2 regions of the Dongia sp. P2_B8 genome follow, and region 1 is predicted to be linked to the other one. Evidence: predicted binding sites of a transcription regulator. Region 1 holds the regulator's gene; the other holds the start of a gene.
The links. The regulator PhoB, encoded in region 1, activates phosphate uptake and scavenging genes when phosphate is short. The targets are predictions, from matches to a motif close to TNTCATAAAACTGTCA.
Positions count from the first base shown of each region.

Region 2: a site for PhoB is predicted at 13,183-13,198, ahead of AC1DWZ_RS22750 (Na/Pi cotransporter family protein). Genes of this name have one in related genera too.

Region 1 covers NZ_JBFUDM010000007.1:193,273-208,382, forward strand. Annotated here, with positions in the region: gene AC1DWZ_RS19555 (polyamine ABC transporter substrate-binding protein) at 1-680, opposite strand, end outside; gene AC1DWZ_RS19560 (cupin domain-containing protein) at 903-1,568, shown strand; gene AC1DWZ_RS19565 (flavin monoamine oxidase family protein) at 1,707-2,948, shown strand; gene AC1DWZ_RS19570 (flavin monoamine oxidase family protein) at 2,994-4,232, shown strand; gene AC1DWZ_RS19575 (CHASE2 domain-containing protein) at 4,299-6,566, shown strand; gene phoB (phosphate regulon transcriptional regulator PhoB) at 6,729-7,490, opposite strand; gene phoU (phosphate signaling complex protein PhoU) at 7,471-8,187, opposite strand; gene pstB (phosphate ABC transporter ATP-binding protein PstB) at 8,198-8,974, opposite strand; gene pstA (phosphate ABC transporter permease PstA) at 8,981-10,285, opposite strand; gene pstC (phosphate ABC transporter permease subunit PstC) at 10,278-11,516, opposite strand; partial or broken gene AC1DWZ_RS19605 (substrate-binding domain-containing protein) at 11,679-12,623, opposite strand; gene AC1DWZ_RS19610 (histidine triad nucleotide-binding protein) at 12,807-13,172, shown strand; gene AC1DWZ_RS19615 (glutathione S-transferase family protein) at 13,291-13,893, shown strand; gene AC1DWZ_RS19620 (hypothetical protein) at 13,903-14,265, opposite strand; gene AC1DWZ_RS19625 (hypothetical protein) at 14,346-14,705, opposite strand; gene AC1DWZ_RS19630 (hypothetical protein) at 14,715-15,086, opposite strand.
Region 2 covers NZ_JBFUDM010000009.1:362,590-377,699, forward strand. Annotated here, with positions in the region: gene AC1DWZ_RS22695 (MMPL family transporter) at 1-138, opposite strand, end outside; gene AC1DWZ_RS22700 (copper resistance D family protein) at 143-1,789, opposite strand; gene AC1DWZ_RS22705 (copper resistance CopC family protein) at 1,828-2,190, opposite strand; gene AC1DWZ_RS22710 (ABC transporter substrate-binding protein) at 2,263-2,892, opposite strand; gene AC1DWZ_RS22715 (NAD-dependent epimerase/dehydratase family protein) at 2,908-3,978, shown strand; gene AC1DWZ_RS22720 (CHAP domain-containing protein) at 3,943-4,527, opposite strand; gene sucC (ADP-forming succinate--CoA ligase subunit beta) at 4,947-6,149, shown strand; gene sucD (succinate--CoA ligase subunit alpha) at 6,153-7,034, shown strand; gene AC1DWZ_RS22735 (phosphoenolpyruvate carboxylase) at 7,133-10,234, shown strand; gene AC1DWZ_RS22740 (MFS transporter) at 10,276-11,523, shown strand; gene AC1DWZ_RS22745 (leucyl aminopeptidase) at 11,549-13,054, shown strand; gene AC1DWZ_RS22750 (Na/Pi cotransporter family protein) at 13,235-14,872, shown strand; gene AC1DWZ_RS22755 (DEAD/DEAH box helicase) at 14,890-15,110, opposite strand, start outside.

The sequences.
Region 1 (15,110 bases):
GCCTCGCCCGACACCAGCTTCTGGTAGAAGGTGGTGTCGTCATAGGTGAGCAGCGTTTTCTTGGTTTCGATGAGCTGCGCCTTCGCCTTGGCGATTTCTTCTTCATTGACGGTATTGACCGAATAGCCCAGCGCCAGCAAGGCCGGCATCATCAGCCAACGATCGGTCGCCAGCATGGTGGTCTTGCCCTTGATGGCGTCGGCGGGCTTCAGCAAATCGTTCCAGCTGGTCGGCGCCGTGGTGACGACGTCGCTGCGATAGCAAAGGCCGGTGGTGCCCCAGGCATAGGGCACGGAATATTTAAGGCCCACATCGTGGCTGAGCTGCATCGCCTCAGGGTAAAGATTGGCAAGATTGGGGATCTTGGCGTGATCAAGATCGGCAGCCAAACCCAGCTTGTGGAGCGCTTCGCCGAACTGGCCGGACACGAACAGCACGTCATAGCCTTTGCCGCCCGAAGCCACGACCTTGCCCATGATTTCTTCATTGGTGGCATGGACCGTCATTTCGGCCTGGATGCCGGTTTCCTTGGTGAAATTCTCCAGCAGGTCCTTCGGCATATAGCCGTCCCAATTGGAGATGACGATCTTGCCGTCGGCAAAAGCGGCGCTGCTCAGCGTCACCATGAGCACACATGCCGCGATACCCAGTGCCTTTGGTCCCAGTGTCTTCTGGATCATTTTTATCTCCCTGTTTAGCGCGAGTGGAGCTGCAACAACCACCGCAACCCCGGCCTCGGCAGGGGGTTAGCATCACGGGTGGCGCCAGAGGCCGTCAACAGAAAAATGAAAAATCAGTTGACTATTTTCACTGAAATGTTCTGAACTCCACCCTACTTCATGCAACCAGCCCCAAATCGTCCCGCAGCTTTAACCCGCCACAGCTTTAACCCGATTGCAGGCATGCCAAGATCAATCGCCAAGCCAGCCGCCTCAAAGCGCCCATCTGCCGCCCGGAAGGCCGCCGCCGCCTCTGGGCCCGCCGCCGGAACCGCTGTCCCGCCGACCAAGATCGCCGATCTGTGGCTGGGCCAGCATTTGCGCGGGCTTCGCAAGATGCATGACCTGTCGCTGGAACAGCTGGCCGAGCGCTGCGGCCTGTCGGTCGGCGCGCTCAGCCAGATCGAGCGCGGCATCACCTCGCCCACCATGCGCTCGCTCCGGCGCCTCTCCGAAGTCTTCAACGTACCGATGTCGCAGCTGTTTCATGAGGGCGAGTATCCGCCGGTCGAGGAACTGGGCCGCATCGTCCGCGCCCAGGGCAGGCGGGTCCTGAGCCTCAATACCAGCGGCGTGCAGAAGGAACTTCTCACCCCCGCCGCCGCCGGTGCGCTGGAGATCTACCTGGTTACCATCGCTCCCGGTGGTTCATCAGGGCCTGAGCTCTATACCCATAAGGGCGAGGAAGGCGGCTATGTCATGGCTGGCGAGATGCTGCTCGAGGTCGAAGACCGTACCTTCCATTTGAAGACCGGAGATTCTTTCCGCTTCAAAAGCCAGACCCCGCACCGCTTCGCCAACATCACCAAGGCCGAGACAGTCGTGGTGTGGACCAACGTGGTGGGCTAGTAATTTCGTCATGCCCGGACTTGATCCGGGCATCCACACTCTCAACTGCTGCAGTGAATCCCCGGGTCTGCGCCCGGGGATGACGTATTAAATTTGGACTACTAGCCGCCAACAACTCTCTCCGCTAATCTGCGCCCCATGCAAACATCGTGCGATCTTGTCATCATTGGCGCCGGTGCTGCCGGTCTCGCCGCCGCCGATGCCGCGATCAAGGCCGGGCTGAATGTCGAATTGCTGGAGGCAATGGACCGCATCGGCGGTCGCGCCTTTACCGACACAGTGAGCCTGCCCGCCCCCTTCGACCATGGCTGTCAGTGGCTGCATTCCGCCAGCATCAACGCGTTCCGGGAGGAGGCCGACAAGCGCGGCTTCCGCTATTGGAAGACGCCGTCCAACATCCGCATCCATGAATGCAAGGGGTGGCTCGACGACGACGCCACCGAGGAATACTGGGCCTTCGTCCACGCGACCTACGAGAGGATCAAGGCAGGAGCCCTCGCCGGCGATGACTGGGCAGCTGCCACCTTCATCGACCAGAACAATCCCTGGGCACGGCTGTTCGCCCGCGATTATGCGGGCTATCTCGCCGCTTCCCCAGAGCATTCGTCAGCCCTCGATACCGGCCGCTACAACAACACGCAGGAGGATTGGCCGGTCGAAAGCGGCTATGGCGCGCTGATCGCCGCCACCTATGCCCATGTCCTCGTCCACCTCAATTGCCCGGTGAAATCCATCGATTGGGGCGGATCGGAGATCATGGTGGGGACCTCCAACGGCATGATCTTCTGCCGCGCCGCGCTGGTGACCGTGCCGATCTCGATCCTCAAGGAAGACCGACCGAAATTCTTTCCGCGGCTGCCGGACTGGAAGCGCCACGCGATCGACCGCATCGAGATGGGCTATGCCGAGAAGGTTGGCTTTTGGCTGAAGCGCGACCCCTGCCCCGGGATCGACATGCATTTCGCCCTGCCGAACGGGCCGGATGCACCGGATGCCGCCTTCCAGGTGAAGCCCTATGGCCGGCCGATGATCACCCTTTTTGCCGCCGCCCATTTTGCCCGCGATCTCTTCGCGCAGGGCGAAGAAGCAGCCATTGCCGAGGCGAAAAAGCTGCTGGGAGATGTCTTCGGCACCGATATCGCCCGCGATGTCGTGACCGCCAAGGCAACGCAATGGGTCACCAATCCCTGGGTGCGCGGCGCCTATTCTGTGCTGTCGCCCGGCGGCGGCGAGGCTAGGGCGGAACTGGCCCGGCCCATTGACGACAGATTGTTTTTCGCCGGCGAGGCCAGCTCACCGGATGCCTTCACGACCGCCCATGGCGCCCGCCAGAGCGGCGTCGATGCAGTCAACACCATCGTGGCGGCGTTAGCCAAATAAAGGTCCGGACTAGCCCGCGCCAATTCACTCCGCTAATCTCGCGCCATGCAATCCTCATGTGACCTGGTCATCATCGGCGCTGGGGCCGCGGGACTGGCGGCTGCCAGAGCCGCCCTCAACGCGGGGCTCAATATCGAGATCGTGGAGGCCGCGGGCCGCATCGGTGGCCGCGGGCACACCGATACCGCGAGCTTTCCCGAACCCTTCGACATGGGCTGCCAATGGCTTCATGCCGCCAGCATCAATCCCTATACGAAAATCGCCGACCGCCTGGGTTTCCGCTATCGCCGCAGCAATTTCAACTATCGCATCCATGACGGCACCTGGTGGCTCAACGACCAGCTGGTGAGCCAGTTCGGCAGCGATCTTGCAGGCTTCTATGACCGGGTCGCAACGGCGGGCCAGGCCGGGCAGGACCTGCCGGCCGCTGATTTCATCGCCGCCGATGACCCCTGGGGCGCCCTCATCCGCCGTGCCTATACCGGCTACATGGCTGCATCCCCGGAAACCGTCTCGACCTACGATACGTCGCGCTTCCGCTTTACCGAGGAGGATTGGCCGGTCGAAGACGGCTACGGTGCCCTTATCCAGCGCGATGGCGAGGATCTCGAGGTCAACCTCAACTGCCCGGTGAAATCCGTCGATTGGGGCGAAAAGGAGATCATGGTCGGCACGGCCAAGGGCATGATCTTCTGCCGCGCCGTGCTGGTGACCGTATCGATCGCAATCCTGCAGGCGGAGCGCATCAAATTCTTCCCGCTGCTCCCCGATTGGAAGCAAAGCGCTATCGGCCGTATCGACATGGGCCAGGCGGAAAAAGTCGGCCTGTGGCTGAAACGCGATGTCTTCACCGGCCTCGATCCGCATTTCGCCATGCTCAATTGGGATAATGCACCCACGGCGGGCTTCCTGATGCGCCCCTTCGACCGGCCGATGGCCACCATGTTTGCCAGTGGCGATTTCGCCCGCGATCTCTTTGCCCAGGGGTCGGAGGCCGCCATCGCCGAGGCCAAATCCCTCCTCGCCAGGATCTGCGGCACCGATATCTTGAAGGAGATCGCAGCGGCCAAGGCCACCAATTGGGTCACCGACCCCTGGCATCTCGGCGCCTATTCCGTGCTGAAGCCCGGCGGCGGCGAAGCCCGCGCCGAACTCGCCCAACCCATCGACAATCGCCTGTTCTTCGCCGGCGAGGCCACCTCAACCGACGGCTTCTCAACGGCGCACGGTGCCTATAACAGCGGCGTCGTAGCGGCGGAGACTATTCGCAAGACGTTAGCTTAGCGGCTCTTTTGCGTTCTTCCCCACCAATGCTAGAGTTGACGGCATTTCGGGGGAAGCGCGTCAGTCATGAAGTTGTTTGCCGGTTTCAAGTTCGGGCGGATCGAGGGTGTTGTCATTCCCTTGCTGCTGCTATTGGCGGCACTTGTCTTGCGCCACCAAGACCCGATGCCCCTGCAACAGTTGCGCAACATCGTATTCGACACATATCAGCGCATCGATCCACGCCCCTATGACGAAACCCTGCCAATCCGCATCGGCGATATCGACGAAAAGAGCCTGAACCGATTTGGTCAATGGCCTTGGTCCCGGGCGCAAATGGCCAAAATTATTGATCGATTGCGGGAACTCGGTGCGGCAGTGGTCGCCCTTGATATCATCTACGCCGAACCGGATCGCACGGCGCCCAAAGCTGTAGCCGACAACCTTCCCACAGACTCGAGTTTTGACGCAGCACGCCAGATCATGGCAACCCTGCCGGACCCCGATCAGATCCTGGCCGATGCCATTGCCAAGATTCCCACCATCGTCCCTTTTGCCGCCTTGAACAGCGACCCACAACGCCCGCAAATCTTGCCGATGCGCAAGGCCGGTTTTGTCTTCGGCGGTGACAGTCCGGGACGTTTCATCTCACCCTGGCGCTACTGGGTCTCGTCCTTGCCGATGCTCGAGCAAGTTGCGATCGGCGTCGGTTCAGTCAATGCCGACCCGGATTTTGATGGCACGATCCGGCAGATATCTTTGTTCCTCCAACTCCCGGACCCCAGCAATCCGACACCATTCTATCCCTCTCTTGCCGCCGAAACGTTGCGCCTGGCACAGGGGCAAAGCACATATGCCGTGAAATCCTCGGGTGCCAGCGGGGTTCTTTCCTTCGGGGAACATACCGGCATCTCGGTCGTCAAGATCGGGCAGGCCATCATACCGACAACACCCAATGGCGCAGTCCTGCTCTATGACAGCGGTCATCAGCCTGCTCGTTTTTTTTCGCTGGCCGACCTGATGGAGCCCGATTTTGACCCCAGCATCGTTGCAGGGCGTATCATTTTCATCGGCAGCTCGGTCGAGGGCCTGCGCGACTACAAACCGACGCCGAACGCCGAATCGACAACCGGCGTCGAGATACATACCCAGATCGCCGAGCAGATTTTCAGCGGCGTTTATCTACATCGTCCGGATTGGGCCTTTGGCCTGGAGTTTGTAGCTCTCGGCGTGTTCGGTATCGTTCTCATCGTCCTGGCACAGCGGCGCGCAGCGATCCTCGGCCTGGCAATCGCCGTCGTGGCGATTTTCGGCTCCTTTGGTACATCCTATTATCTGTTCCGAACTCAAGGATTCCTGCTCGATCCACTCTATCCGGCAGGAGCTGCCTTTCTGATTTTTGTTACCGCGACTCTTATCGGCTTTATCCGTACCGAGCGGGAGAAAGCGCATGTGCGCGGGGCCTTCTCGCGGTACCTGTCGCCGATCCTGGTCGATCAACTCTCCAAGAATCCCGAGAAGCTGAAATTGGGCGGCGAGCTGCGTGAACTCACCGTGATGTTTAGCGATATTCGCGGCTTCACCAAGCTTTCGGAGGGGTTGGACCCCCAGCGCCTGACCACCGTCATCAACAGCTTTCTCACGCCCATGACGCGGGTCATTCAAAACCGCCAGGGCACCATCGACAAATATATCGGCGATTGCATCATGGCGTTCTGGAATGCGCCCATTGATGTCGAGCCGCATGGCCGCATGGCCATCCTCGCCGCTTATGACATGCGCGCCGAACTTGTCCGTATCAATCAGCTTTTTGCCGCGGAATCCGCCCGTACCGGTGACAAGCTGATCGAGATCAAGATCGGCATGGGCCTCAATTCCGGCATCTGTTGCGTCGGCAACATGGGGTCCGACCAGCGCTTCGACTATTCGGTGCTGGGCGATACCGTGAATACTGCGTCGCGCTTGGAAAGCCTGTCACCGGCCTATTTTGTCGATCTGGTGATTGGTGAAGAAACCGCCGCCACCGTCCCGGATTTCGCGCTGCTGGAACTCGATCAAGTGCGGGTCAAGGGCAAGAACGTGCCGGTGCGCATCTTTACCGGCCTCGGCGATGAGAGTGTGGCCAAGACCAATAGCTTCCTTGGGCTCAAAGGTGCCCATGATGCGATGCTGGCGGCTTATCGCGGACAGGCCTGGTCGGCAGCCAAGGCAGCGCTGGCGCTGGCGCGCGAGGCGGCCCCAGACCACCTCGCCAGATTCTACGACATGTATGAAGCCCGCATCGCCCAGTTCATCGCGGCCCCGCCGCCCGAGGATTGGGACGGTGTTTATGTGGCGACGACCAAGGGCGGGTAAGGACAGATCGAAGCCACACTTTCTGTCGTCATCCCCGGGCTTGACCCGGGGATCTGCCTGCGACGGCTAGGCGGCTGATCTTGATCCCCGGGTCAAGCCCGGGGATGACGGGTAAAATGAGAAGAGCTCGTTAGACATGGCAGACGAGCCGCGGTCAGCAACTCAATCCTCGATATCGAGCGCGTAGCCGGCCGACCGCACGGTGCGGATAAGATCCGGCATGCCGTCGATGTTGATCGCCTTGCGCAAGCGGCGGATATGGACGTCGACCGTCCTCGGTTCGACATAGATGTCGCGGCCCCAGACATGGTCCAGCAATTGCTCGCGCGAGAAGACGCGGCCCTGATTTTCCATGAGGAATTTCAGCAGGCGGAACTCCGTCGGCCCCAGATGCAGGTCGCGATTGTCGCGGCGCACCCGGTGGGTCGCGAGATCCATCTCGAGATCGGCATAGATGAGGTTCTCTTCGCCCGATTGCGGCCGGGCCCGGCGAAGCGCTGCCTTGGCCCGCGCCATCAGCTCGGAGGGGCTGAACGGCTTCGTCACGTAATCATCGGCGCCGGTTTCCAGGCCCCGGATTTTGTCGGCTTCCTCGCCCTTGGCGGTCAGCATGATGATGGCTGCGGATTTCAGGTCCGGCGTACGACGGATCTGTCGGCAGACTTCGATGCCGGAGACCAGCGGCAGCATCCAATCTAGGAGGATGAGGTCGGGCGTTTCTTCCCGAGCCTTGACCAGCGCATCTTCACCGTTGGTCGCTTCAACGACCCGGTAGCCTTCGGCTTCAAGATTGTATTTGAGGAGCGTGAGCAAGGCCGGCTCGTCCTCGACCACCAGCACCACCGGTTTGGCGCGCTGGTCGGTCGTAACCTCGCCCCGGGGCGCATCCGCCCGGCGGGGGCGTTCAGCCATTGATCGCAACATTGGTCGTATCTCCCTTGGGGCGCGTCTCGTCGATGGGTTTGCCATGGACCAGGAAGTGCACCGTTTCGGCGATGTTGGTGGCGTGATCGCCAATCCGTTCGATGTTCTTGGCGATGAACAGCAGATGGGTCGAGGCACCGATATTGCGCGGATCTTCCATCATGTAGGTGAGAAGTTCGCGGAACAGCGAGTTATACATCTCGTCGATGCTCTCGTCCGAGCGCCAGGCAGCAATCAGCCCTTCCGCATCGTCATTGGCATAGGCCGAGAGGACCGCATTGATCAGCTTGATAGCAAGGTCGCCCATGCGCGGGATCGAGCCCGTGGGCTTCAAAGGTGCCTGCTGGTTCAGTTGCAGGGTACGCTTGGCGATGTTCTTGGCATAGTCGCCGATGCGCTCGATATCGGACGAGATCTTGATCGCCGCCACAACCTCGCGCAGATCCTTGGCCATCGGCTGACGAAGTGCCAGGATCTTGAGCGAGTCCTGCGCCACCGTCATTTCGATGGCGTCGATCCCTTTATCGCTTTCGATGACACGAACAGCCTTGTCGGAGTCGCGCTTGGCCAGCGCATTGATGGCATCGGCCAACTGCGCTTCGGCACGACCGCCCATGGCCAGGATCTGCTCGCGCAGGCGGCGCAATTCTTCGTCGAAGCTCTTGACGATATGGTCGGGGGCTTTTTGCGGCATCATCAATTGCTCCTCAGCCGAACCGGCCGGTGATATAGCCCTGGGTCCGTTCGTCCTTCGGGCTGGTGAAGATCTGTTCAGTATCGCCCCATTCGATCAATTGTCCGAGATGAAAAAATGCGGTCTTTTGGCTGACCCGGGCGGCCTGCTGCATGGAATGGGTGACGATGACGATGGTGAAATTCTCGCGAAGCTCGTCAATCAGCTCCTCGATCTTGGCCGTGGCGATAGGGTCGAGGGCCGAGCAGGGCTCATCCATCAGGATGACTTCCGGGCTGACGGCAATGGCGCGGGCGATGCACAGGCGCTGCTGCTGACCGCCCGAAAGGCCGGTTCCCGGCTGGTCCAGGCGCTCCTTGACCTCTTTCCAGAGGCCGGCCTTCTCCAGGCTACCCCGCACGATTTCGTCGAGTTCGCCCTTGGTCCCGGCCATGCCGTGGATGCGCGGCCCGTAAGCCACATTGTCGTAGATCGATTTCGGGAACGGGTTCGGCTTCTGGAACACCATACCGATGCGCGCCCGCAGCATCACGACGTCGAGCTTCTGGTCGTAAATGTCCTGGCCGTCGAGGGTGATCTCGCCACCCACCTTGCAGCCGTCGATAACGTCATTCATGCGGTTGAGGCAGCGCAGGAAAGTCGATTTGCCGCAACCCGACGGGCCGATCAGTGCCGTCACCATGCGTTCCGGCACGTCGAGATCGACGTCGAACAGCGCCTGCTTGGAACCGTAATGCACGGTCACCTTGCGGCCATGCATCTTCGCGAGTGTGGGAGAGATTGCGTTCATGAGATCCTACCAGCGCCGCTCGAATTTGCGGCGAACAAAGATGGCGATAGCGTTCATGGAAATGAGGAAGGCCAGCAGCACCATGATGCCGGCGCTGGTCTTTTCGATAAAGGCACGCTCCGGGCTGTCGGCCCAGAGGTAGATCTGCACCGGCAGGACAGTCGCCGGATCGGTCGGGCCATGCGGCACGTCGACGATGAAGGCCACCATGCCGATCATCAGCAGCGGTGCCGATTCGCCGAGCGCCCGGGCAAGGCCGATGATGGCACCGGTCATGACGCCCGGCATGGCGAGCGGCAGGACATGGTGCGTCACCACCTGCAAGGGCGAGGCACCAATGCCATAGGCAGCTTCCCGGATCGATGGCGGGACAGCCTTCAGGGCTGCGCGCGTCGCGATGATGATCGTGGGCAAGGTCATCAGCGCCAGCACCATGCCACCCACCAGCGGCGCCGAGCGCGGCAGGCCGAAAACACCGAGCAGAACAGCAAGTCCCAGAAGACCGAACACGATCGAGGGGACGGCAGCAAGGTTGTTGATATTGACCTCAATGATCTCGGTGAGCCGGTTCTTCGGCGCGAATTCCTCGAGATAGATGGCGCTCATGACACCGAGTGGCAAGGCGAGGAGCACCGTCACCAGCATGGTGAAGATCGACCCCATCAAGGCGCCGAGGATACCGGCCTGTTCCGGCTCGCGTGAATCACCTGCAGACAGGAAGGTGCTGTTGAAGGCGCTTTTGATCTGGCCCTTCTCCTTCAGCGCATCGAACCAGGAGATCTGCGTGTCCGACACGACCCGCTCGGTTTCAGGCAGGTCGCGCTTGATGAAGCCTTTCGCGAGCATGTCCATATCGTCGGCTGCCACGACCCAGAAACGCTGCGTGGTACCGGTGAGCGCCGGATTGGCAAGTACGGCCTGGCGCACGGTGTCGCCGGCGCTGTTGCTGACCAGATTGTAAAGCAGCTTGCGATCGGCGCGGCTGGTGACATCCGGGAAGGCGGTCTTCAACGCTTCCTTGACCAGGCCCTGATAGTCAGCCGCCACCAAGGTGTCTGTGTCGTTCTTGCCATCCGGCGTGATGACGGCGGGGTCGAGCACGATGTCGAGCGCGACCTCGGTACGGTAGAAAGCGCTGTAGCCCTTGCTGCAAACCGAGACCAGCAGGACTGCCAGCATGGCGATGGCGAGACCCACTGCCAGCTGGCCATAGAAGCGGAAACGACGCTCGGCGGCATAGCGGCGGCGAATCCGCCTTTCGCTGAGGTCCGGGCGCTTGATGCCGACCTGATCCATTTGGGCGTCACTCATATTGCTCTCGATATTTCTTGACGATGCGCAGGGCAACGATGTTGAGGATGAGCGTGATAACGAACAGCAGCAAACCAAGGGCGAAGGCCGCCAGCGTCTTCGGGCTGTCGAATTCCTGGTCGCCCACCAGCAGGGTCACGATCTGCACGGTAACCGTGGTGACCGCTTCCAGCGGGTTGGCGGTGAGGTTGGCGGTGAGGCCCGCCGCCATCACCACGATCATGGTCTCGCCGATGGCGCGGCTCACCGCCAGCAGCACGCCGCCCATGATGCCGGGGAGGGCTGCCGGGACGACCACTTGGCGGATGGTTTCGGATTTGGTGGCACCCAGCGCAAAGGCGCCATCGCGCATGGCCTGCGGGACAGCATTCATCACGTCGTCGGACAGCGAGGAGATGAACGGGATGATCATGACACCCATGACAAGGCCGGCAGCCAAAGCCGATTCTGACGCGACATCGACACCGATATAGGCGCCAAAACCACGGATGAGCGGCGCCACCGTGAGGGCCGCGAAGAAGCCATAGACCACGGTCGGGATACCGGCCAGGATTTCGATGAGCGGCTTAGCCCAGGCACGCGTCCTGCGGCTAGCATAGTCGGAGAGATAGATCGCCGACATGAGGCCGATGGGAACAGCCACCACCATGGCGATGACGGTGATGAGCAACGTGCCGGCGAAGACCGGGATGGCACCGAAGGCACCGGACTGCCCGACCTGATCGGCGCGGATCGCCATCTGCGGCGACCATTGCAGGCCAAAGAGGAATTCGAACGGCGAGATCTGCGCAAAGAAGCGCAGGGCTTCGAACACCAGCGACAGCACGATACCGACCGTGGTCAGGATCGAGAGCAGCGAGCAGACGATGAGCAGCACCATGGTGGCGCGTTCGACCGCGTTGCGGGCACGGAAGCTGGCACCGACATGGCGCTGTGCCCAGGCAAGCCCGATGGCAGCAACACCCAGGGTCGCCGCCGCGATCGCTGCCCAGATGACGTCATGGCCCGTCCTGGAATCGCCCGGCAGGTAATGGGCGGCCACGGCACCAAGAACGAGGGCCAGCGCGCCCGGCACGAAGGCGCCAAGACCGACGAAGATGCCGTGATAGCCGGGCAGCGAATGGAGTTCGCGGGTGGCGCCCCGGACACTGGCAAAGGCGCGGCGACGGCCGAGCTGGAAGCCGACTGAGCTGAGGAGCAGCAACAGGCCACCGGCGATCCAGGGCAGCAATGCCGAGGTACCGCTGAGATCGATGCCAGCACCGAGCGAGCTTGCAATCGGCAGGGCAGCAAGGACGGCTGCCGCCACCTCGGCATGTTCCGGGGCCGGCATCGGCACCATGCCCTTGTCGGCAAGATAGCCTTGCGGGCCGGATGCTTTTTCGCTCACAAATTCCGCAACGAATTCGGCAAGGCCCGGCACGATCGCACGATGCTGTTTCTTGACATAGAGATAGAGCTTGCGCGCAATCTCGTAGCTACCGTTGATGATATTGTCTTCCGTGGGTTCGATACCGTCCATGACGCTGCCCTGCAGCTTGTCGCGGTTGTCGGCAAGGAAGGAATAGCCCAGCACACCGAAGGCGGTCGGATTGCCGCTCAATTTCTGGACGATGAGGTTGTCGTTCTCGCCGGCATCGATATAGGCGCCATCCTCGCGCAAAGTCTGGCACTTGGCCTTACGTGCCTTCTCATCCGCAATGGCGGTGATTTCAGGGAAAGCGTGGCAGGCCTTCTCCATCACCAGTTCCAGGAACGCATCGCGGGTGCCGGAGGTGGGCGGCGGGCCTAGCACTTCGATCTTGTCGGCCGGCAGGGACGGATTGACCTCGGACCAGAGCCGATAGGGGTTGGTAAGGAGCACGCCGTTGACCGGCACCTCTTTCGCCAGCGCCAGATAAAGATCCCGGATCGACAGGCTGCGCGGTGCCGCCCCTTTGGCGGCCGCCAGCACGATGCCGTCATAGCCGATCTCAACCTCGACGATGTCGGTGACGCCGTTCTTCTGGCAATCGGCCTTCTCGCCATCCTTGATCGGGCGCGAGGCATTGGCAATGTCCGGGAAGCCTTCGCCGACACCGGCGCAGAACAGCTTCAGGCCGCCGCCGGTCCCGGTCGATTCCACCACCGGGGCCTTGAAGCCCATCTGGCTGAAATGCTCGGCAACCGCCGTTGAAAACGGATAGACCGTGGACGATCCCACAATATGGAGCTGGTCGCGGGCCGCAGCTGCCTGCGGCAGCAGGCCGACGCCGATGAGTGCCGGAACCAAAACGAGGCCCAGCAATGTGGTAATCCGAAGCCGGCGGTAACCCAGGAAGCCGCGTTGGCGAAGCATGTTGGAGCTCTTTCCCTTGTCGTCGCCCGGCTGAGTACGACACTAATGTTACAGCTTGATGAACCTCCAAAAAAGACGCACTGACAAGGGCTTAGATTCACTCTGGCGGCAGCCGGCCTTGACGAAAGGCGGTTGAATCGGCCAGTTTCGGCCCTTCGGTTCAGATTTCCCGGGGTGGACGCCATGGCCTATGACACCAACAACATCTTCGCCCGCATCCTGCGCGGCGAGATTCCCTGCGATAAAGTCTATGAGGACGACCATGTCCTTGCCTTCCGGGACATCCGCCCCCATGCCAAGGTCCATGTCCTGCTCATTCCCAAGGGCGCCTATGTCTCGCTCGAGGATTTCGCCGGCAAGGCCTCTGATGCCGAGATCCTCGCCTTCCACCGCGCCATCCCCAGGATCAGCGCCAAGGTGGGCGTTGCCGTCACTGGCTACCGGGCCATCGCCAACAGTGGCGCCGACAGCCATCAGGAGGTCCCGCATTATCATCTGCATCTGCTGGGCGGCCAGCGCCTGGGTCCGCTGCTGAGCCTGCCGCAGTAGCGACCTGTGAGCGTCGCTCACGGCTGCTGCCAGATTTCGTCGATTGTGGGAATCACCATTGCACGCCATGAACGGCCAGCCACAAGCAACAGCCAACCACGGACTGGGAGCTGCCGACATGCTGACCCTCTATGACAGTGCGATTTCCGGCAACGCCTACAAGGTACGGCTGCTGCTACACCAGCTGGGCTTCGCCGTGAAGCGCATCGAGATGAATGTCGATGATGGCTCGACCCGCACGCCGGATTTCCTGAAGGTGAACCGCAACGGCAAGGTACCGGCGATCGTGTTGGCGGACGGCACGGCGCTCTCGGAATCAGACGCCATTCTCTACTATTTCGCCGACGGCACGCCATTCTGGCCGGATTCGAAGCTTGATCGCGCTCGCGCGCTGCAATGGATGTTCTTCGAGCAGTATAATCACGAACCGAGCATCGCCGTCGTCCGCCACTGGGTGGCACATCTGGGAAGGACACCGGCGAACGAACCACAGCTGCCGGCCAAAATCGCCGCCGGTTACCGGGCGCTCGATGTCATGGAAGATCATCTCGGGCACCATGATTTCTTCGTCGGTAAAAACTATTCGGTCGCCGACATCGCCCTCTACGCCTACACCCATGTCGCTGATGAAGGCGGCTTCGACCTCGGCCGCTATCCCGGCATCACGTCATGGCTCGCGCGCGTGGCAAGCCAGCCACGCCATATTCGCATCACCGACTGAAACCGTCGCTCAATCAGCGATTTCGTAGTCGACCTGGATCATGCTTCCGAAGGCGAATGCCACGCATCCCACGTCGGCATCCTTGCACCATTGCAAAGCGCGTGCCGGAAAATCGCCGGGGTGGCATCGGCCGGTGGGGCAATAGGAATAGGCAGAGGCCAGCCCATTGTCGGTGACGACGAATACGCCAGTGCCGGATCCGAGCTTGAGTTTGTACTCTTCGAAATCCTGCCAAACAGCGCGAGAAATTAGCAGGGTTTCGTCACTATTGACCTTGACCCAGCTTTGCTGCGACTGGCAGGCCGCAAACGTCATGGCGCCCAGCAGGGTCGCTACGTGAATGCCTTTTCGCTCGATATATGGCATTGCCATCTAGTTCGCGATCTCAAAAAATACGGTATGTCGACCTTCCCGCACGCTGGGAAAGAGCCTGAGCTTACGCATCGACGATCTCAGTCGACGATTTCGTAATCGACGAGGATTGAGCTCCCCTGCGCAAAGATCACGCATTTGACACCGGCACTCTCGCACATCTCAATCACTTTGCCGGTGTAGCTGCCAGCGCGGCATTTGGTTTCCGGACAATAGGTGTAGGCCGATCCCGTCCCGGATTCCGTCACCGCGAACGCGCCGGCAGCTGATCCCTTGATGCGCAGATACTCTTCGTAATTGGCCCATACCGCGCTGGTGATCTGCAGCTTCTCATCCGGTGCGAGGGTCGCGCGCCCGGCCTGCGGCTGGCAGGCCCCGAGCAGGCCGCAGGCCAACACCAGAAGACCGGCGGCGAACAAAGAAGATCGATTGAACGACATGATGGCTACCTATTCCGCGACCGCGTAATCGACGACGATATCGCTGTCCTTGGCAAAGACGATGCATTTATAGCCATCGGAGGCGCAATTCTTGATCGCCTCCGACGAGTAGTTGATGTGGTAGTAGCAGGCCTGGGCGGCGCTGCAATAGCTGTAGGTCGCATAGTAGCCGTCTTCCGACACCACGAAGGCACCGCGTGCGCCGCCGCTCACGGCCTGCAGATATTTTTGATAATAGTCCCAGGTGCCCTTCGAGATGACGAATTTCTCGTCGGCATTGAGTTTGATGCGCCCGGCTTGCGGCTGGCACGCCGACAGCAGTGGCATGGCGAGCAAGACGATGGACAGGCTGGCCAAGGCCGCCCGGAAATGATGACGCAAGAACGCCCCCTATTAGTTTACGCA
Region 2 (15,110 bases), on a different contig from region 1:
GGCGGTGTCGGTGTCCATCGCCAGGTGGCGGGCTGTGAAGGCACCGGCGCTTGCTGTCAGCAGGACGGATAACAAAATCAAGAGCAGCGCGCGGCGCTCGCTCCAGGCAACGACAATACCAACCAGTCTTTCCAACATCAGATCAAATCTCGCGATAAAGAATGAGGACCACGCCAACAGCGCAGAAGAAACTTGGCCATAACCAGCCGCAAATGCGACCCGCCGTGCCGTCGAGACGCAGTTCCAGCCAGCGCGACCAGGCGGCCCAGATACCCAGAATGGCGATTGGCATATGCGTCATTTCGATCAGCAGCAATTCTTTGACGTTGGCGATGGAATGCGAATGGGTGAGCAGCATCATGCCCCCCACAGCACTGAGCAACGGGAACACATAGCGTGCCCAATGCCGGGTGAGGGCACCGGTCCTGACGCTCCACTCGAAACCGGCGAAGCCAGTCAACAGCGCCATGAAGATTTTATGCTGTACGAATTCTGGATCGCGCAGGCTTGCCACCAAGTCGATCGACCCGAAGGGCCATCCTTCCGCCTCCGACCGCATGAACAGGAAGCCCGCGAGCACAATAAACAGCAGGGGCCAGTGCTTGGCCCACGGTGCATGTCCGGTTCGCTCAAAGAGAGCGAGCACACCGATCAGCAGAACAATGATGCCCGACCAATGATGATTATACTCGGACCAGGCGATGTCTTCGGCGTTGCGCGGCAGCGGCATGCCCGATCCAGGTACATAAACCTGCATATGACTTGTCGTGCCGGTACCCTGGGTCGCTGCGGCCTGGCGCTGCTCCTCATAGAAGGCGAGGCTGTCCTTGTTGGGGCTGGTCAGCAGTGGCCATTTGGGCTCCAGCCGTTCAAATATATCGCTGAGTGTGGCGCGACCCTGGGTGAGATCGATAGCGGGCGGCAGCGAGGTAATAGACGCGGCCACAAAGAAGATTGTGATGCCGATGCCGATTTCCACCTCGATAAAGCGCTTCAGGCGCAGGAGCGGTGCGCTGCTGGTCGTCAGCAGGCGGACCGCCCGCGAATTGAAATAACCTAGGCCAAGCAGGCTGAAGAACAGAATGGTCTTGGTGCCGAGCATCATGCCATAGGCGGTGCCATACATGGCCTCGGCGGAACCGACATAGAAGACCAGCATCAGGATGCCCGATGTGGCAATGGCCAGCACCGACAGCAGCGACATCAGCGAATAGCGACTGCCGATCCGTGCCAGGCCACTGCCGTGCGGCACCACATGGAGAGCATAGAGAAAAGCAGGCAGGCCGCCGATCCAGATAGCCGCGCCGGCATGGTGGAGTGTCGTCGCAATCAGCAGCACGGCTTGATTGTCGAGCCTGGCCGCTGCGTGGCTGGTGGCGATGCCGGCACCGAGATCGATCAGAGCCAGTACCGGCAAAGCGATATCGGTCTTGCCTCGGCGCATCAGGACAGCGAAGGCCAGCAGGCCGGCAGCCAGTCGAACAATCTGAGCCGTGGCGTAGTCACCGCCAAGGGCATTGAGATAGTTGCCGTCGGTCGATCCCGCCAATATGACGGTATGCGCCCACAGGCTGGCGGCAAGTGCCGCAACCATTGCCGCGACGCTGTAACAGGCGATGCGTCGCACGCCGCTGATGACCCGGTCGCCGACGGGGCCAAGCTCAGGCCGAAATGGCAGAGCGATGAGAAAGAGGACAGCGACCGAGCCGATATAGAAGCATTGTGCCGAGCGGGTCAGGCCCGACAGCAGGACACTCAAGAAGCCAAAGATGTCGAGCAGGAATGACACGATTGGTCAGCAGTCGGCGTGGTGAAGGGAGAGCGTCATCAAGGCGCGACCGTGAACGGAATGTCGCCACGCGTAATGTGGCCATCTGTTGCAAGGACCTGCCAGCGGATCGAATAGCTGCCCGACACCAGGCCAGAGACGTGACCGGCAAGGACAGCGGGATTCGCATTTGGAATGAGGGCGATATCAGCCGCCGTGCCATCGGGCCGTGTCAGCGTAAGCTTCGAGCGCTCGCCATCGATACGGACATTGAAGGTGAATACGACATCCACATCCGGACCGGTTGTGACGCTATCTGATGCCGGCTGCGCGGTGACGATGATGGCATGGGCAGAGGCCGCCATGGGGACGCCCAGGAGCAGGCCGAGTAGGATCATGATCCGTGCAAAATAGCGAAACATGTTCAATGCCTTAGTAGTGTATCGATGAGATATCCCCCGGGTTTCGCTACATAGCAGACCAGGGGCGGCAAGTCACCTGGGCGCCGCGCCGCGGTGAGGTGGCAATGCCCGGTCGAGAGCGTCGCCCCAAGGACGCAGGATTTGGCCGGGGGTCAGGGATTTCGGGGCATTGCCCGGCCATTCCAGGATCGCGAGACTGCGCAGGAAGATGCCGAGAGAGACGTCCAAAATGCGCAGATCGGCGAGATGTGGTTGGTCAGAGGGGCCTGCGACCAGCCAATCCACGGGCCATTGCCGGCCATCCCGGGTCATCACCCAGCCATGGACCGAGACCATGTCCTGTGGCGCTGGCCTGCTTTCGACAATCGCCAACTGCAGCCCGGGGAACATGTCCCGCAGGCGACTGACCGCGGTGCCCGCCAGGTGGCAGAAGGCCTGATTGAAGTTCTGGCGCTCGGCATTCGAAAGTAATTGCCACAGCTGGTCGGCAGCAAAACGCCCGACAGCTTCAATGTCCGGGCAATGATTGGCCAGGCCGTCACTCGGACCCTGACGGTCACCTTGCAGGGTTGCGTCGAACAGGGTGCGAATATAGCGTGCCGCCTCAGAATCAGTCAGTTGTTCGGCCTCAACCTGAATTGGGGCCGCGGCGGCAAAAAGCATGCCGAACGCAATCGGCGCGATGGAGTGGATGAGGCGCATGGTAATGGAGTTTACATGGTCGCTCCGGTAGCGCACGAGGGAACGCGCGAGGCGCCCCTGTCCCTGGTGACGGGCGGTTGTGGCTTCATGGGCCGTCATCTGGTCTCGCTGCTGAGCGCGCGTGGTGATCGCGTGCGCGTTCTTGATCTGCGCGATTGGCCAGCCTCGGCTACCATGCCGTTACCGGCCAATGTCGAGCTGCGCCAGGGCTCGATCCAGGACAAGGCGGTCCTCGCGCGGGCCAGTGCCGGCGTCGACCGGGTCTTTCACCTGGCTGCGAATCCCAATCTTTGGGCAGCCGATCCTGCGACCTTTCACGAGGTGAACTATGAGGGCACTTGCCGGGTGATCGAGGCAGCCGCGGCAGCACGGGTGAGCCGGTTCGTCTATACCTCGACCGAATCAATCCTGAAGAACATCAATGCGCCGCGGACGTCACAGAATGCGCTTATCGACGAATCCGTGCGGCATTCGGTTGACGATGTGCCCGGCCCCTATTGCCAGTCCAAATTCCGCGCCGAAGAAGCGGCGCAGGCGGCGGCCGATGGCGGCCTGCCACTGGTGATCGTCAATCCGACCATGCCGATCGGCCCGGGCGATTTCCTGCTCACCCCACCGACCAAGATGATCCTGGGTTTTCTCAACGGTACGACGCCAGCCTATCTCGATTGCGATTTCAACCTGGTCGATGCGCGGGATGCAGCTCTTGGCCACCTATTGGCGGCCGAGCAGGGGCGGGTGGGCCAGCGGTATATCCTTGGCCACGAAAATCTCAACCTCCAGCATCTATTGGCAGAGCTGGAACGTTTGACCGGGCTTGCCATGCCGCGCCGGCGGGTGCCCTATTGGCTGGCCTATGTATCCGCCTTGGTCAGCGAGGGGATTGCCAACGTCACGAAGAAACCGCCGCTGGCGCCCCTTACCGGCGTGCGGTTGGCGCGGTCGTCCATGGCATTCGACTGCCGCAAGGCGCGGACCGAGCTCAACTGGCAGTGCCGGCCGCTGGAGCAGTCGTTGCGCGATACCATTGTCGATCTTCAGCAGCGCGGGTTATTGCGGCGGAATCCAGTCTTGCCCGGTCTGTGACGTTCCGCTGCCCATGGATGCGATAGGAGCCGGTGCGCTGCCGGCTGCGACCCTGTAGATGAAGCCGTAGGCCGGATAGACGCTGCCATAGACGCCGGCCTCCGCATTATAAAAGCGCGGCATGGTCCAGTCATTGTTGGGCGAGACGTCGTAGACGCTCTGGCCGCTGGTGACTTGGCCCGGAATCCAGTTCGCATGGTCGACCAGAATTTCGCGCGAGCTGATCACCTGTCGCACGACGGCAACATGGCCGCTGCGCAGCCGGCTCGTTTGCGCCAGCACCAGAACCGCGCCAGGGGCGGGGGCAGCGCCTCGCTGATAGACCCCGTTGGCTGCATTCCACCAGGTATAGGCGTCGCCGCGGAGGTTGAGGCCGGACATCATCCGCGCATAGGGAACACATGTCATGTCGGTGTAGGCCGACGGGCGCGCTGTATTCGGGCCGTTGATGTCGAGGAAGACGTTCGAGTAGCGGGGCTCTACCTGCGGCGCTTCAAGCCTATCTGCACAAGCGGTCAACAACAACAACGCGCTTGTTAGCGTTGTCATCGCGCCGCCGCGACTTACCCGATTCATCAAGCGTTTATGCATGTTTCTCGCGTGCAACCGACTCGTGACGTTTTCGCAATCATGCTAGTCGAATCTGGAACAGTGGCAAAGGCCTGCAGCGATAAGATGAATGTGGGTGCCAATGAGCACCTGGACGAACGACCGGACACGCGCGCAAGCGCATACAAGCAGTCGTCATCCGCCCATGCGACCAGAGTGATCGCATGCCGGACGCGGGGGTCGGAGAAATTTCCGACCGCTTGGTCAATCGGCCTGCTGAACGCAGCATCTGCCATCCAATTGAGACGAAACGTCGCGCTCTGAGTGCCACCGCTCCGCACATCTTGGCCTGAAGTCCAAGATGAAATGCCGGGGAGTTGGGCCAAAATGCGCAGGCAAGAATGAGGGGAGAAGCGTCCATGAACATTCATGAGTATCAGGCAAAGCAGCTGCTGCGACGATTTGGGGTGCCGGTGCCGCGTGGCGATGTCGCGCACAACCTGGTCGAAGCGGAATCTATCGCCGAAGAACTGGACGGCCCCACCTGGGTGGTGAAGGCACAGATTCATGCCGGTGGCCGCGGCAAGGCCGGCGGTGTCAAGATTTGCAAGTCGATCAAGGAAGTCGTTGCGAACGCAGACCAGATGCTTGGCATGAAGCTGGTTACCCATCAGACCGGACCGGAAGGTCGTCTGGTGCGGAAAATCTATATCGAGCAGGCGAGCGACATTGCCCGCGAACTTTACGTGGCGCAGTTGATCAATCGTGCGACGGGCGGGGTCACGCTGATTGCCTCCACCGAAGGTGGCATGGATATCGAAGAAGTGGCGGCCCACCATCCGGACAAGATCATCCGTCTGGACATGCAGCCGGCAACACCTATGCGGGCGTTCCAGGCGCGGCAGGTGGCATTTGCGCTGGGTCTCAAGGAACGCGAGGTGCATAAATTTGTGCGCCTGGTGATGGCTGTCAACAAGGCCTTCCGCAGCCTCGACGCTGTAATGATCGAGATCAATCCGCTGGTCGTGACAGGTGTCGGCCGCTTGGTGGCGCTCGATTGCAAGATGATCTTCGACGACAACGCGCTGTTCCGGCACAGCGACATTCAGGATCTGCGCGACGACAATGAGGTCGACCCGCTGGAGCTCGAAGCGGCGCGCCACGATCTCAACTATGTCAAGCTGGATGGCGATATCGGGTGCATGGTCAACGGTGCCGGTCTCGCCATGGCGACGATGGATATCATCCAGCATTTTGGCGGCCAGCCCGCGAACTTCATGGATATCGCCGGCGCTGCGACCAAGGAGCGCGTCGCCTGCGCCTTCAAACTCATTTTCAACGATCCTGGCGTCCGCGGCATTCTGGTGAATGTCTTTGGTGGGATGATGCGGTGCAATTCGATTGCCGAAGGCATCGTCGGCGCTGCCAAGGAAGTCGGTCTCGACCGGCCCCTGGTGGTGCGGCTTGAGGGCACCAACGTGCAGCTGGGACGCGAGATCCTGGAAAAATCTGGCCTGCCGATCATCACTGCGACAACCCTTGCCGATGCGGCCCAGAAGATCGTAGCCGCGACACGATCGAAAGATGCGGCACCCAAAATCGTTGCAGCCGGGAGGGCATGAGCCGTGGCTATTCTCGTCAACAAAGACACCAAGGTCATCTGCCAGGGCTTCACAGGTACCCAGGGTACCTTCCATTCGCAGCAAGCCATGGATTATGGCACGCGCATGGTTGGCGGCGTGACGCCAGGCAAGGGCGGCAGCTCGCATCTTGGGTTGCCAGTCTTTAATACCGTGCTTGAGGCGCGTGCGAAGACCGGCGCCAATGCGACAGCAATCTATGTGCCGCCGATCTATGCCATGGATTCGATCATGGAAGCGATCGACGCGGGTATCGAGATCATCGTGGCCATCACCGACGGCATCCCGGTTCATGACATGGCGCGGGTCCGCAAGGAGCTGAAGGGTACGAAGTCCCGTGTCATCGGCCCGAACTGCCCCGGCATCATCACGCCCGATCAGTGCAAGATGGGCATCATGCCAGGCTATGTGCACAAGCCAGGCAGGATCGGCATCGTTTCCAGGTCAGGGACGCTGTCCTACGAAGCCGCGACGCAGACGACAGCGGTCGGATTGGGACAGTCGACGGTCGTGGGCATCGGCGGCGATCCGGTCAACGGTTCGAGCTTCCTCGATATTCTGGAACTGTTCCTAGGCGACGACCAGACCGAAGCCATCATCATGATAGGTGAGATCGGTGGCACCCCGGAAATTGAGGCGGCGGAATTCCTGAAACGGGAAAAGCGCAAGAAACCGGTGGTCGGCTTCATTGCTGGTAAGGCGGCGCCAGCGGGCCGGCGCATGGGCCATGCCGGGGCGATCGTTTCCGGCGGCGGGGAAAGTGCCGCGGAAAAGATCGAGGCGCTGCAGGCGGCCGGCATCAGGATTACACCCAGTCCGGCCGAACTCGGCCAGACTGCGCTGGAGGCACTTCGCCAAAGCGCCTAGAATTCTATTATTGCACTGCACAAAAGTTCTTTTGCGGTTGCGCCGAGCGCTGTACTCTAAGCGTTCGGCGCAAGACTATTCATGAGTTGGAGGCTTAGATGACCACGGCAAAGCGGGCAAAGTCGCGAGCTGGAGATGCGGCTGCTTTGCGGGTCAAAGCGGCGGCTCGCAAGCCTTCGGCGAAAGGTGCGGCCCTGGAGGCTGGGCTGAAGCCACTCGATCGCATGTTTCCGGCAGAACGCAGCTTCGATGCCGCGAAGGCAGAGCGCGAGCTGAAGACCGCGTTTGGCGATCTTGCAACCTTGCGCGAGCGCAACCCGTTCGGCAATTCGGTGAAGCTTCTGGCTCTGGAAGTCGGCAAGCGCCTTGAGAATGGCAAGCTGACATTGGGTGGGGTCGAGACTCTGATCCAGGAGTTGACCGTATCCGGTTTTGAACACCGTGCAGAGCGGCTCAATCACTATCTGGGCGAAAGCGATCCCAAGCGCAATGAACAGCGCCTGCGCGAGGTCTTCCAGGCACTGGCCGCCGGTTCAAGGCGCCCGGGCGGCGGCAAGAGCAAAGCGAGCCGGATCTCATTTGAAAGCTACAAGGCAGCCGTCGAGCGCGAATTGTTCGGCATTGTCATCACTGGTCACCCGACCTTCAGCCAATCGCATGAGATGGTGCGCTTGCTGGCCGAGCTTGGTGTCGGACGCACGGCTGACGGCGAGAAGGTGACTGCAGCGCGGCGCCGCAAAATCCTAAACGACGCGCGGGCCGTCGAACATCGTCCGCCGGAGAAGCTCGATCTTACCTACGAATACGACATGTCCGTCGCGGCCATCGCCAATATCCACGTTGCCCTGCGGCGGGCCTATGAAATTTCTTTGGATGTTGCTGCCGAACATTACCCGGATCAATGGGAGCTGCTTTCACCGCGCCTGATGACGGTCGCGAGTTGGGTTGGATATGACCTTGATGGGCGGTCCGACATCAAATGGAGCGATACCCTCTTCACGCGCCTCAAGATCCAAGTGCTACAGCTGCAGCGCTATGTGACGCTGGTTGAAGAACTGCGTAGCGGGATCGAGTCAAAGCGCAGCGATGTCAATTTGATGCACCTCCTTGAACTGCTTGAAAGCCGCCTGGCGCTGGCGATCAAGGAGGCTGAGGACGAGATCGAAGTTTTTCAAGGTGGCAAGAAGGAAGGCGAGGCGCCCTTGGCCTGGGCCGAGGAAGTGCGTCGTATCGCCAAGCGCATGCATGACGGGCGTGAGCTGCGCCTGATCGATTCTGCGCAGTTGCTGGAACTGATCGACCAGGCCCTCGGTCTCTCCAAGAAGCCTGAACAGCGGCGCAAGCTGATTGTGTTGCGGGCCGAAATTGCCAATCATGGCCTGGGCATGGCGCATACTCATGTGCGCCTCAATGCCGTCCAGATTCACAACGCGATCCGCAAGTTGATCGACATGGAAGCAGCGCCAGACGATCCGGCGCACAAGCGCTCCTACATCGCCGCTATCACCAAGCTGCTGCTGAATGTAAAGCCGGTGCAGATCAATTTCGCCTCGATCCTGGCGGAGCGCACGTCGGCCAAGCGGCTCTTCATGATCGTGGCGAAGATGCTGAAGTATATCGACGCCACGGTGCCAGTGCGTTTCCTGATCGCCGAAACAGAAACGCCGTTGACGCTGCTGGCGGCGCTCTATTTCGCCAAGTTGTTTGGGGTTGCCGGCAAGGTCGACATTTCACCCTTGTTCGAAACCACCAAGGCCTTCGAACGCGGCATTCGCGTGATTGACGAATGCCTGCAGAATCCGGCCTTCGCGGCCTATGTGCGTCAGCGTGGGCGACTTTGCATCCAGACCGGATTTTCTGATGCCGGCCGGCATCTCGGCCAGACGGTGGCGGCCATTTCCGTCGAATGGTTGCGCTTGAAGCTCGCAGAACTGATGCGCCAGCGCGGATTCGACGATGTCGAACTGGTCATTTTTGACACCCATGGTGAATCGATTGGCCGCGGTGGGCATCCGGAAGATTTCCGGGCCCGGCTGGAATACGTCGCCTCGCCCGTCAGTCGCCAGAATTTCGCCCAGGCCGGCATCCGTGTGAAGGAGGAGGCAAGCTTCCAAGGTGGCGACGGTTATCTCTATTTCATCACGCCGGATGTTGCCTTGGCATCGGTGACTCGCATTCTCGAATACATGCTGCCGATTCCCACCGACGATGTCGAATCCGATCCCGCCTACCGGCAGGATGAGGACTATGTAAAAGAATTCTTCATCACCATTCGCCGCTTCAACGAGGAGGTGATGAACGATCCGGCCTACGCTGCCTTGCTGGATACATTCGGCGGCAATTTGCTGTTCATCAGCGGGTCACGCCCGGTAAAGCGCGAGCATGAAGGCTTGGCGCAGCGCGTCAACCTCACCCATCCCAGCCAGATGCGCGCCATTCCGCATAACGGAATTCTGCAGCAACTAGGTCTGCTCGCCAACACGGTTGGTGGCGTAGGGCAGGCGATTGCGCGCGATCCGGAGCGGTTCCAGCGGCTTTATCAATCTTCGCCGCGATGCCGTCGCTTGATGGGCATGGTGGACTGGGCGCTGGCGTTTACGGATCTCGAAGCGCTGAAATGCTATGTCGATCTGTTCGATCCTGGGCAGTGGCTGTCGCGTGCTTATCAGGCCAAGGATCCGGCGCATGCCATAGAACTGCGCCATGTCGCCGAGCATCTCGAAGGCGACAGAGTCTATGAAAAGCTTGCTAAGATCTATCGCGTGTTCCAGCGCGATATGCTTGATTTGCGCGAAGGGTTCGCGCTGGTGGGGCTGCCGCAGGCCAAGATCAGTGATGAAGTGCGCATGGACTTGCGGCTGCTCCATGGGCTGCGGATTGCCCTCATCATGCGGATCTTCACGTTGACGGCCCACATTCCGGACTTTTCAGACCAGCACAATATCAACAGGCAGCAGCTTGTTTCGAAGATCTTCCATCTCGAAATCGATGATGCCATGCGCAAGCTCAACACCATCTTTCCCAAGGTCGAACAATTGAAGTTCGAAGGCGATTTCGGAGAAGCCTCGACTTATGTGGGGGATTGGCACCAGACCTATGAGCGCGAGCACCAGGCGATCTTCAGCCCGATCGCCGGCCTCTATACGCTGGTCAGGCGCCTGAGTTCGGGTATCATCCACACCGTTGGGGCGCTGGGCTAGTCGATTACAAGACGGACGCGCCCCTGAAACAGGGGTGTGTCATGCGTGGGCGAAATGTGGGTACCGGCGTTGTCGGCCGCCAGAGCGTGCTTGACTGGTTGGTCGTCGGTCTGGGTTTCACCGCTTTGTCCATCGGATTTTCGGCGCGGGCCAACATCGGCCTTGCCATGGCGCCGATGGAGCTGGAACTCGGCTGGACGCGCACGGGCGTGTCTGACGCGGCTGCCTGGGCACTCGTGATCATGGCGATTGTTGCGCCCTTCGCCGGCAATCTCGTGGACAAATTCGGCGCACGCCTGCTCTTGGGCTTCGGCCTCATAGCGCTGGGCGCTGGCATGCTCGGCACCAGCACGGTGCAGAATGCCTGGCAATTCTATCTGGCCTATAGTCTGCTCGGGGCGATCGGGTTCGGTACCGTTGCGACGCATGTCGTCTCGACCGCCGTCAGCTATCGTTTCAGCGAACGGCAGGGCCTGGCGGTTGGCATCGCGACCTCGGGATCCTCCGCCGGGCAGTTCCTGTTCGTGCCGATCGTGGCCCTCATCCTCGCGGCTTTTGGCTGGCGCGCCAGCTATGTCGTCCTGGGATTCGCCTGTCTGGCATTGTCGCCAATCGTGTTCTTCTTGCTGCGCAAGGAAGGTGCCGGAAAATCGGTGCGCAAGAAAGAAGCACTGGAGAGTCTGCCGATCCGGCTGGCCAGGTTGGCCAAGAGCGGCACATTCCAATTGCTGTTCTGGAGTTTCTTCATCTGCGGCTTCACGACTACCGGCGTCATCGAAACGCATTTTCTGCCCTTCGCCGCCACCTGCGGATTTCCGCCCCAGGAGAGCGCTCTAGCCTATGGTCTTCTGTCGGCGATCAATCTGGCCGGCATGGTGTTTGCCGGTTGGCTGACGGACCGCATGAACCGGCCGCTTCTGCTGGGTGCCATCTACATCGCGCGCGCCTTCAGCTTTCTCATCCTGCTGGTTGCCGCTAAGGATATCGATCTGCTGTTCGGTTTTGCCGTCGTCTTCGGTGTGTTCGATTATTCGACCGTGCCACCGACGGCCAGCCTGGTGGCCAGCCATCTCGGTCTCAAGGTCATGGGGCTGGCTATGGGGTTGCTGTCAGCGGGCCATGCCCTGGGGGGCGCTACCGGCGTATTCCTGGCCGCGCGCATCTTCGATTGGTCGGCGAAGTATGATTGGGTTTGGCTTGCAGCCTTCGGCTTGGCTATTCTGGCTGGACTGATGGCCTTTGCGATCCGGGAAAACCGGGAAAAAGGCCTGATAGCTGCGACCACCTGAATTGAAGATTTAGAGGAATCCCCTGATGAAAATCGACTTTGTGGCCAAACCGGCGGCTGGCGCCGCCGTCCTGGTCGTGCTGATTGCCGAGGGCGGCAAGCTCGGCCCACGTGGCGAGGCTTTGGATAAGGCACTCTCAGGCGCACTGCAGCGAAGCCTTGCTTTGCCACGCTTCAAGGGCAAGAAGGGGGAACTCACTGACCTGCTGGTGCCGACCGGTACCCAGGCGCGCCGTGTCATCCTGCTCGGCCTGGGTGCTGCGAAAGAGGTAGACGCCCTGTCGCTGCGCGAAGCCGGCGGATCGCTCGCGGCCCATCTCGTCAAGGAATTTGAGACTGAGGCGACCTTGCTCGTCGATCCGGTCAAGGGCAGCAAACTCGATGAAGCGGCGCTGGCCGGCGAACTGGCGCTGGGCGCGCAATTGCGCAATTACCGCTTCGATCGCTTTCTGACCGCCCCCAAGCCCGATAAGGGAAAGCCGCTTTCCGGCCTGACCTTGGTGACGTCGAAGCCTGCTGACGCAGAGAAGGTCATGGTCCGCCTCGGCGCGGTTGCCAACGGCGTGGCGCTGGCCCGCGACCTCACCAACGAACCACCCAATGAGCTCTATCCCGAGAGCTTCGTTGAGCGCGCCAAAGCGCTTGCCAAGCTCGGTGTGAAGGTCGAAGCGCTCGATGAAAAGCAGATGGCCAAGCTTGGACTGAATGCGTTGCTGTCGGTTGGCAAAGGGTCGGCCAAACCGCCGCGTCTGCTGGTATTGCAGTATAGCGGGGCAAAGGCAGTGAAAGGCGAGGGGCCACTCGCTTTTGTCGGCAAAGGTGTTTGCTTCGATTCAGGTGGCCTGTGCATCAAGCGCTCTGGTGCCATGTACGACATGAAGGGTGACATGGCGGGTGGTGCCGCGGTCGTAGGTCTCATTCACGCCCTGGCGGCGCGCAAGGCCAAGGTCAATGTCGTGGGGGTCGTTGGTCTGGTCGAGAACATGCCGTCTGGGACAGCTTTCAAACCGGGCGATATCGTCAAGACGCTGGCCGGCCGGACCATCGAGATGATCGACACCGATGCCGAAGGGCGCCTGGTTCTCATCGATGCGCTCTATTACACGGCATCGCGTTTCAAACCGAAATCGATTGTCGATCTCGCGACTCTGACCTATTCGATCCAAGCGGCGCTTGGAACCGTGTTTGCCGGCATCTTTGCCAATGACGATCACTTGGCCCAGCAATTGACGGCGGCGGGGCAGGCGGTCGGCGAACGTCTTTGGCGCATGCCGCTCGACAAGGTCTATGACGAGCATCTTGAATCGCGCATTGCCGACATCAAGCATCATGCCGAGGATTCAGAATCCGGTGATGCCCCGCATGCCGCCGCTTTGCTGAAGCAATTTGTGGAAGATCGCCCGTGGGCGCATCTTGATATCGCTGGGCGCGAATTTGCCGGCAAGGATCGATCCACATGTCCGGCCGGCGGGACCGGTTATGCGGTGCAATTGCTGGAGCAGTTTGCGGCAAAGGCAGAAGGCATCATTTAGTCAGGTTGCGGGCATTCGCAGCGTTGGCGCTCGGTATGGCGGCGCATTTCTTTCAGCCGCCATACTGGCGCAAGCGCCGGGATAGAAGTCGGTTCCAGGCTGACATCGGCGGCCGTTAACCCTTTATGTTACAATTTGATGACATAAATCGGGACGCAAGCGAGTCGAGGCGGGACCAGGATGATCTTTCTGCTGAATCTGTTTGGCGCGGCGGCGCTATTGCTCTGGGGCTTGCGCATGGTGCGGACGGGCGTCCTGCGGGCCTATGGCGCGCAGTTGCGTCAATATCTCAGCCGGGCCACGAACAACCGCTTCACGGCCTTTCTGTCGGGCTTGGGCATCACCTGTCTGCTGCAATCCTCCAGCGCCACGGCACTGCTGTCTTCGTCCTTTGCGTCGCGGAAGCTGGTGACGACGGGCGGGGCACTTGCAGTCATGCTGGGCGCGGATCTTGGCACCAGCCTGGTGGCGCAGGCCTATTCATTCAAAGTCGGCTGGATATCACCTCTGCTGATCGTCATTGGCTGGGTGATGTTCAACAAGCTCGAAGATTCCAAGGTCCGCGACCTGGGGCGTGCCATCGTCGGTCTGGGTATCGCGTTGTTGGGGCTGCATCTCATCACGGATGCGGCAGAGCCGATCCGGGATGCGCCGCTCCTGCCACAGATCCTGCAATTGATGAGCGACGCTCCGGTCTTCGGCGTCCTGGTTGGAGCTGCCCTCACCGTGCTCTCGACGTCCAGCCTAGCCGTTGTGCTGCTGGTGATCAGCTTCATGGCGAAGGCGATGGTGCCAGTCGATCTTGGTCTTGCCCTCGTTCTTGGCGCCAATCTTGGAAGCGCCGTCATGCCCATCCTGGCAACGGCCGGCGAACCACCGGAGGCACGGCGAGTCCCGCTTGGCAATCTGCTGTTCCGTGTGATCGGCGTGTTTCTGGCAGTACCGCTGATCGGGCTCGTGCAGCCTTATCTGGCGATGCTTGAGGCAGCGCCAGCGCGCCAGGCACTCAATTACCATGTAGCTTTCAACCTGGCCCTGGCTCTGCTTTTCATAGGCTTTACCGGACCGATCGCGCGACTGACGGCACGCTTGCTGCCCGACCAGGCCGGCGTCGACGACCCGGGAAAGCCGCGCTACCTGTCGCAGGGGCCGATCGACCAGCCGACCATCGCACTCGCCAATGCCGGTCGCGAAGCGCTGCGCATGGGGGATCTCGTCGGGCAGATGTTGCGTCAGTCGCTGGCGGTTTTCCGCTCCGACGATCGGCGCCTCATCAAGCAGGTGAGCGATCTCGATACGCAGATCGACCGCCTAAATGAAGCGATCAAGCTTTATCTCACGGGTGTCAGCCGCGAACTGATGGACCCGGCCGATCAGAAGAAGGTCGTTGATCTCATCACGCTCATCACCAATCTCGAACATATTGGCGATATCGTTGACAAGAATCTGATGGAGCTTGCCTCGAAGAAGGTGAAGTACCAGCTCAAATTCTCGCCCGAGGGAACGCAGGAGCTTGATCAGCTGCACGAACGCCTGACGCACAACCTTGAACTTGCCATGAATGTCTTCATGTCCGGGGACATCAAGCTGGCGCGCCAATTGTTCGAGGAGAAGCGGCTGTTTCGTGAAATGGAGCGCAGTGCTGCGGAGAACCATCTGTCGCGTTTACGCTCGGGCCGGATCGAAAGCATTCAGACCAGCAGCCTGCATCTCGACATCTTGCGCGATTTGAAGCGCATCAATTCGCATCTGGCCATCATCGGTCAGCCGATTCTGGAAGCTGCCGGCGAACTCAGCCCAACGCGTTTGATGAAGTAAGGCGGCGAGGACGCCGCTTACTTGCCCGTGCGACGGTCACCTGCCGGCAGACGAACCGGACGGCGCAGGAAGGCCGGCAGATGATCGCCAAAGCCGTGGCCGGCAATCATCGCTTCTTCTTCATGATGTGGCTTCGAGTTGGCGCGACGCTGATGCCGATTTTCGTGCGGCTGGACCGGTAGCAGGGCCTTCTGGTCGCGCGGATGAACGACCACTGGCGTTGCCGGGTCTAGTGCCA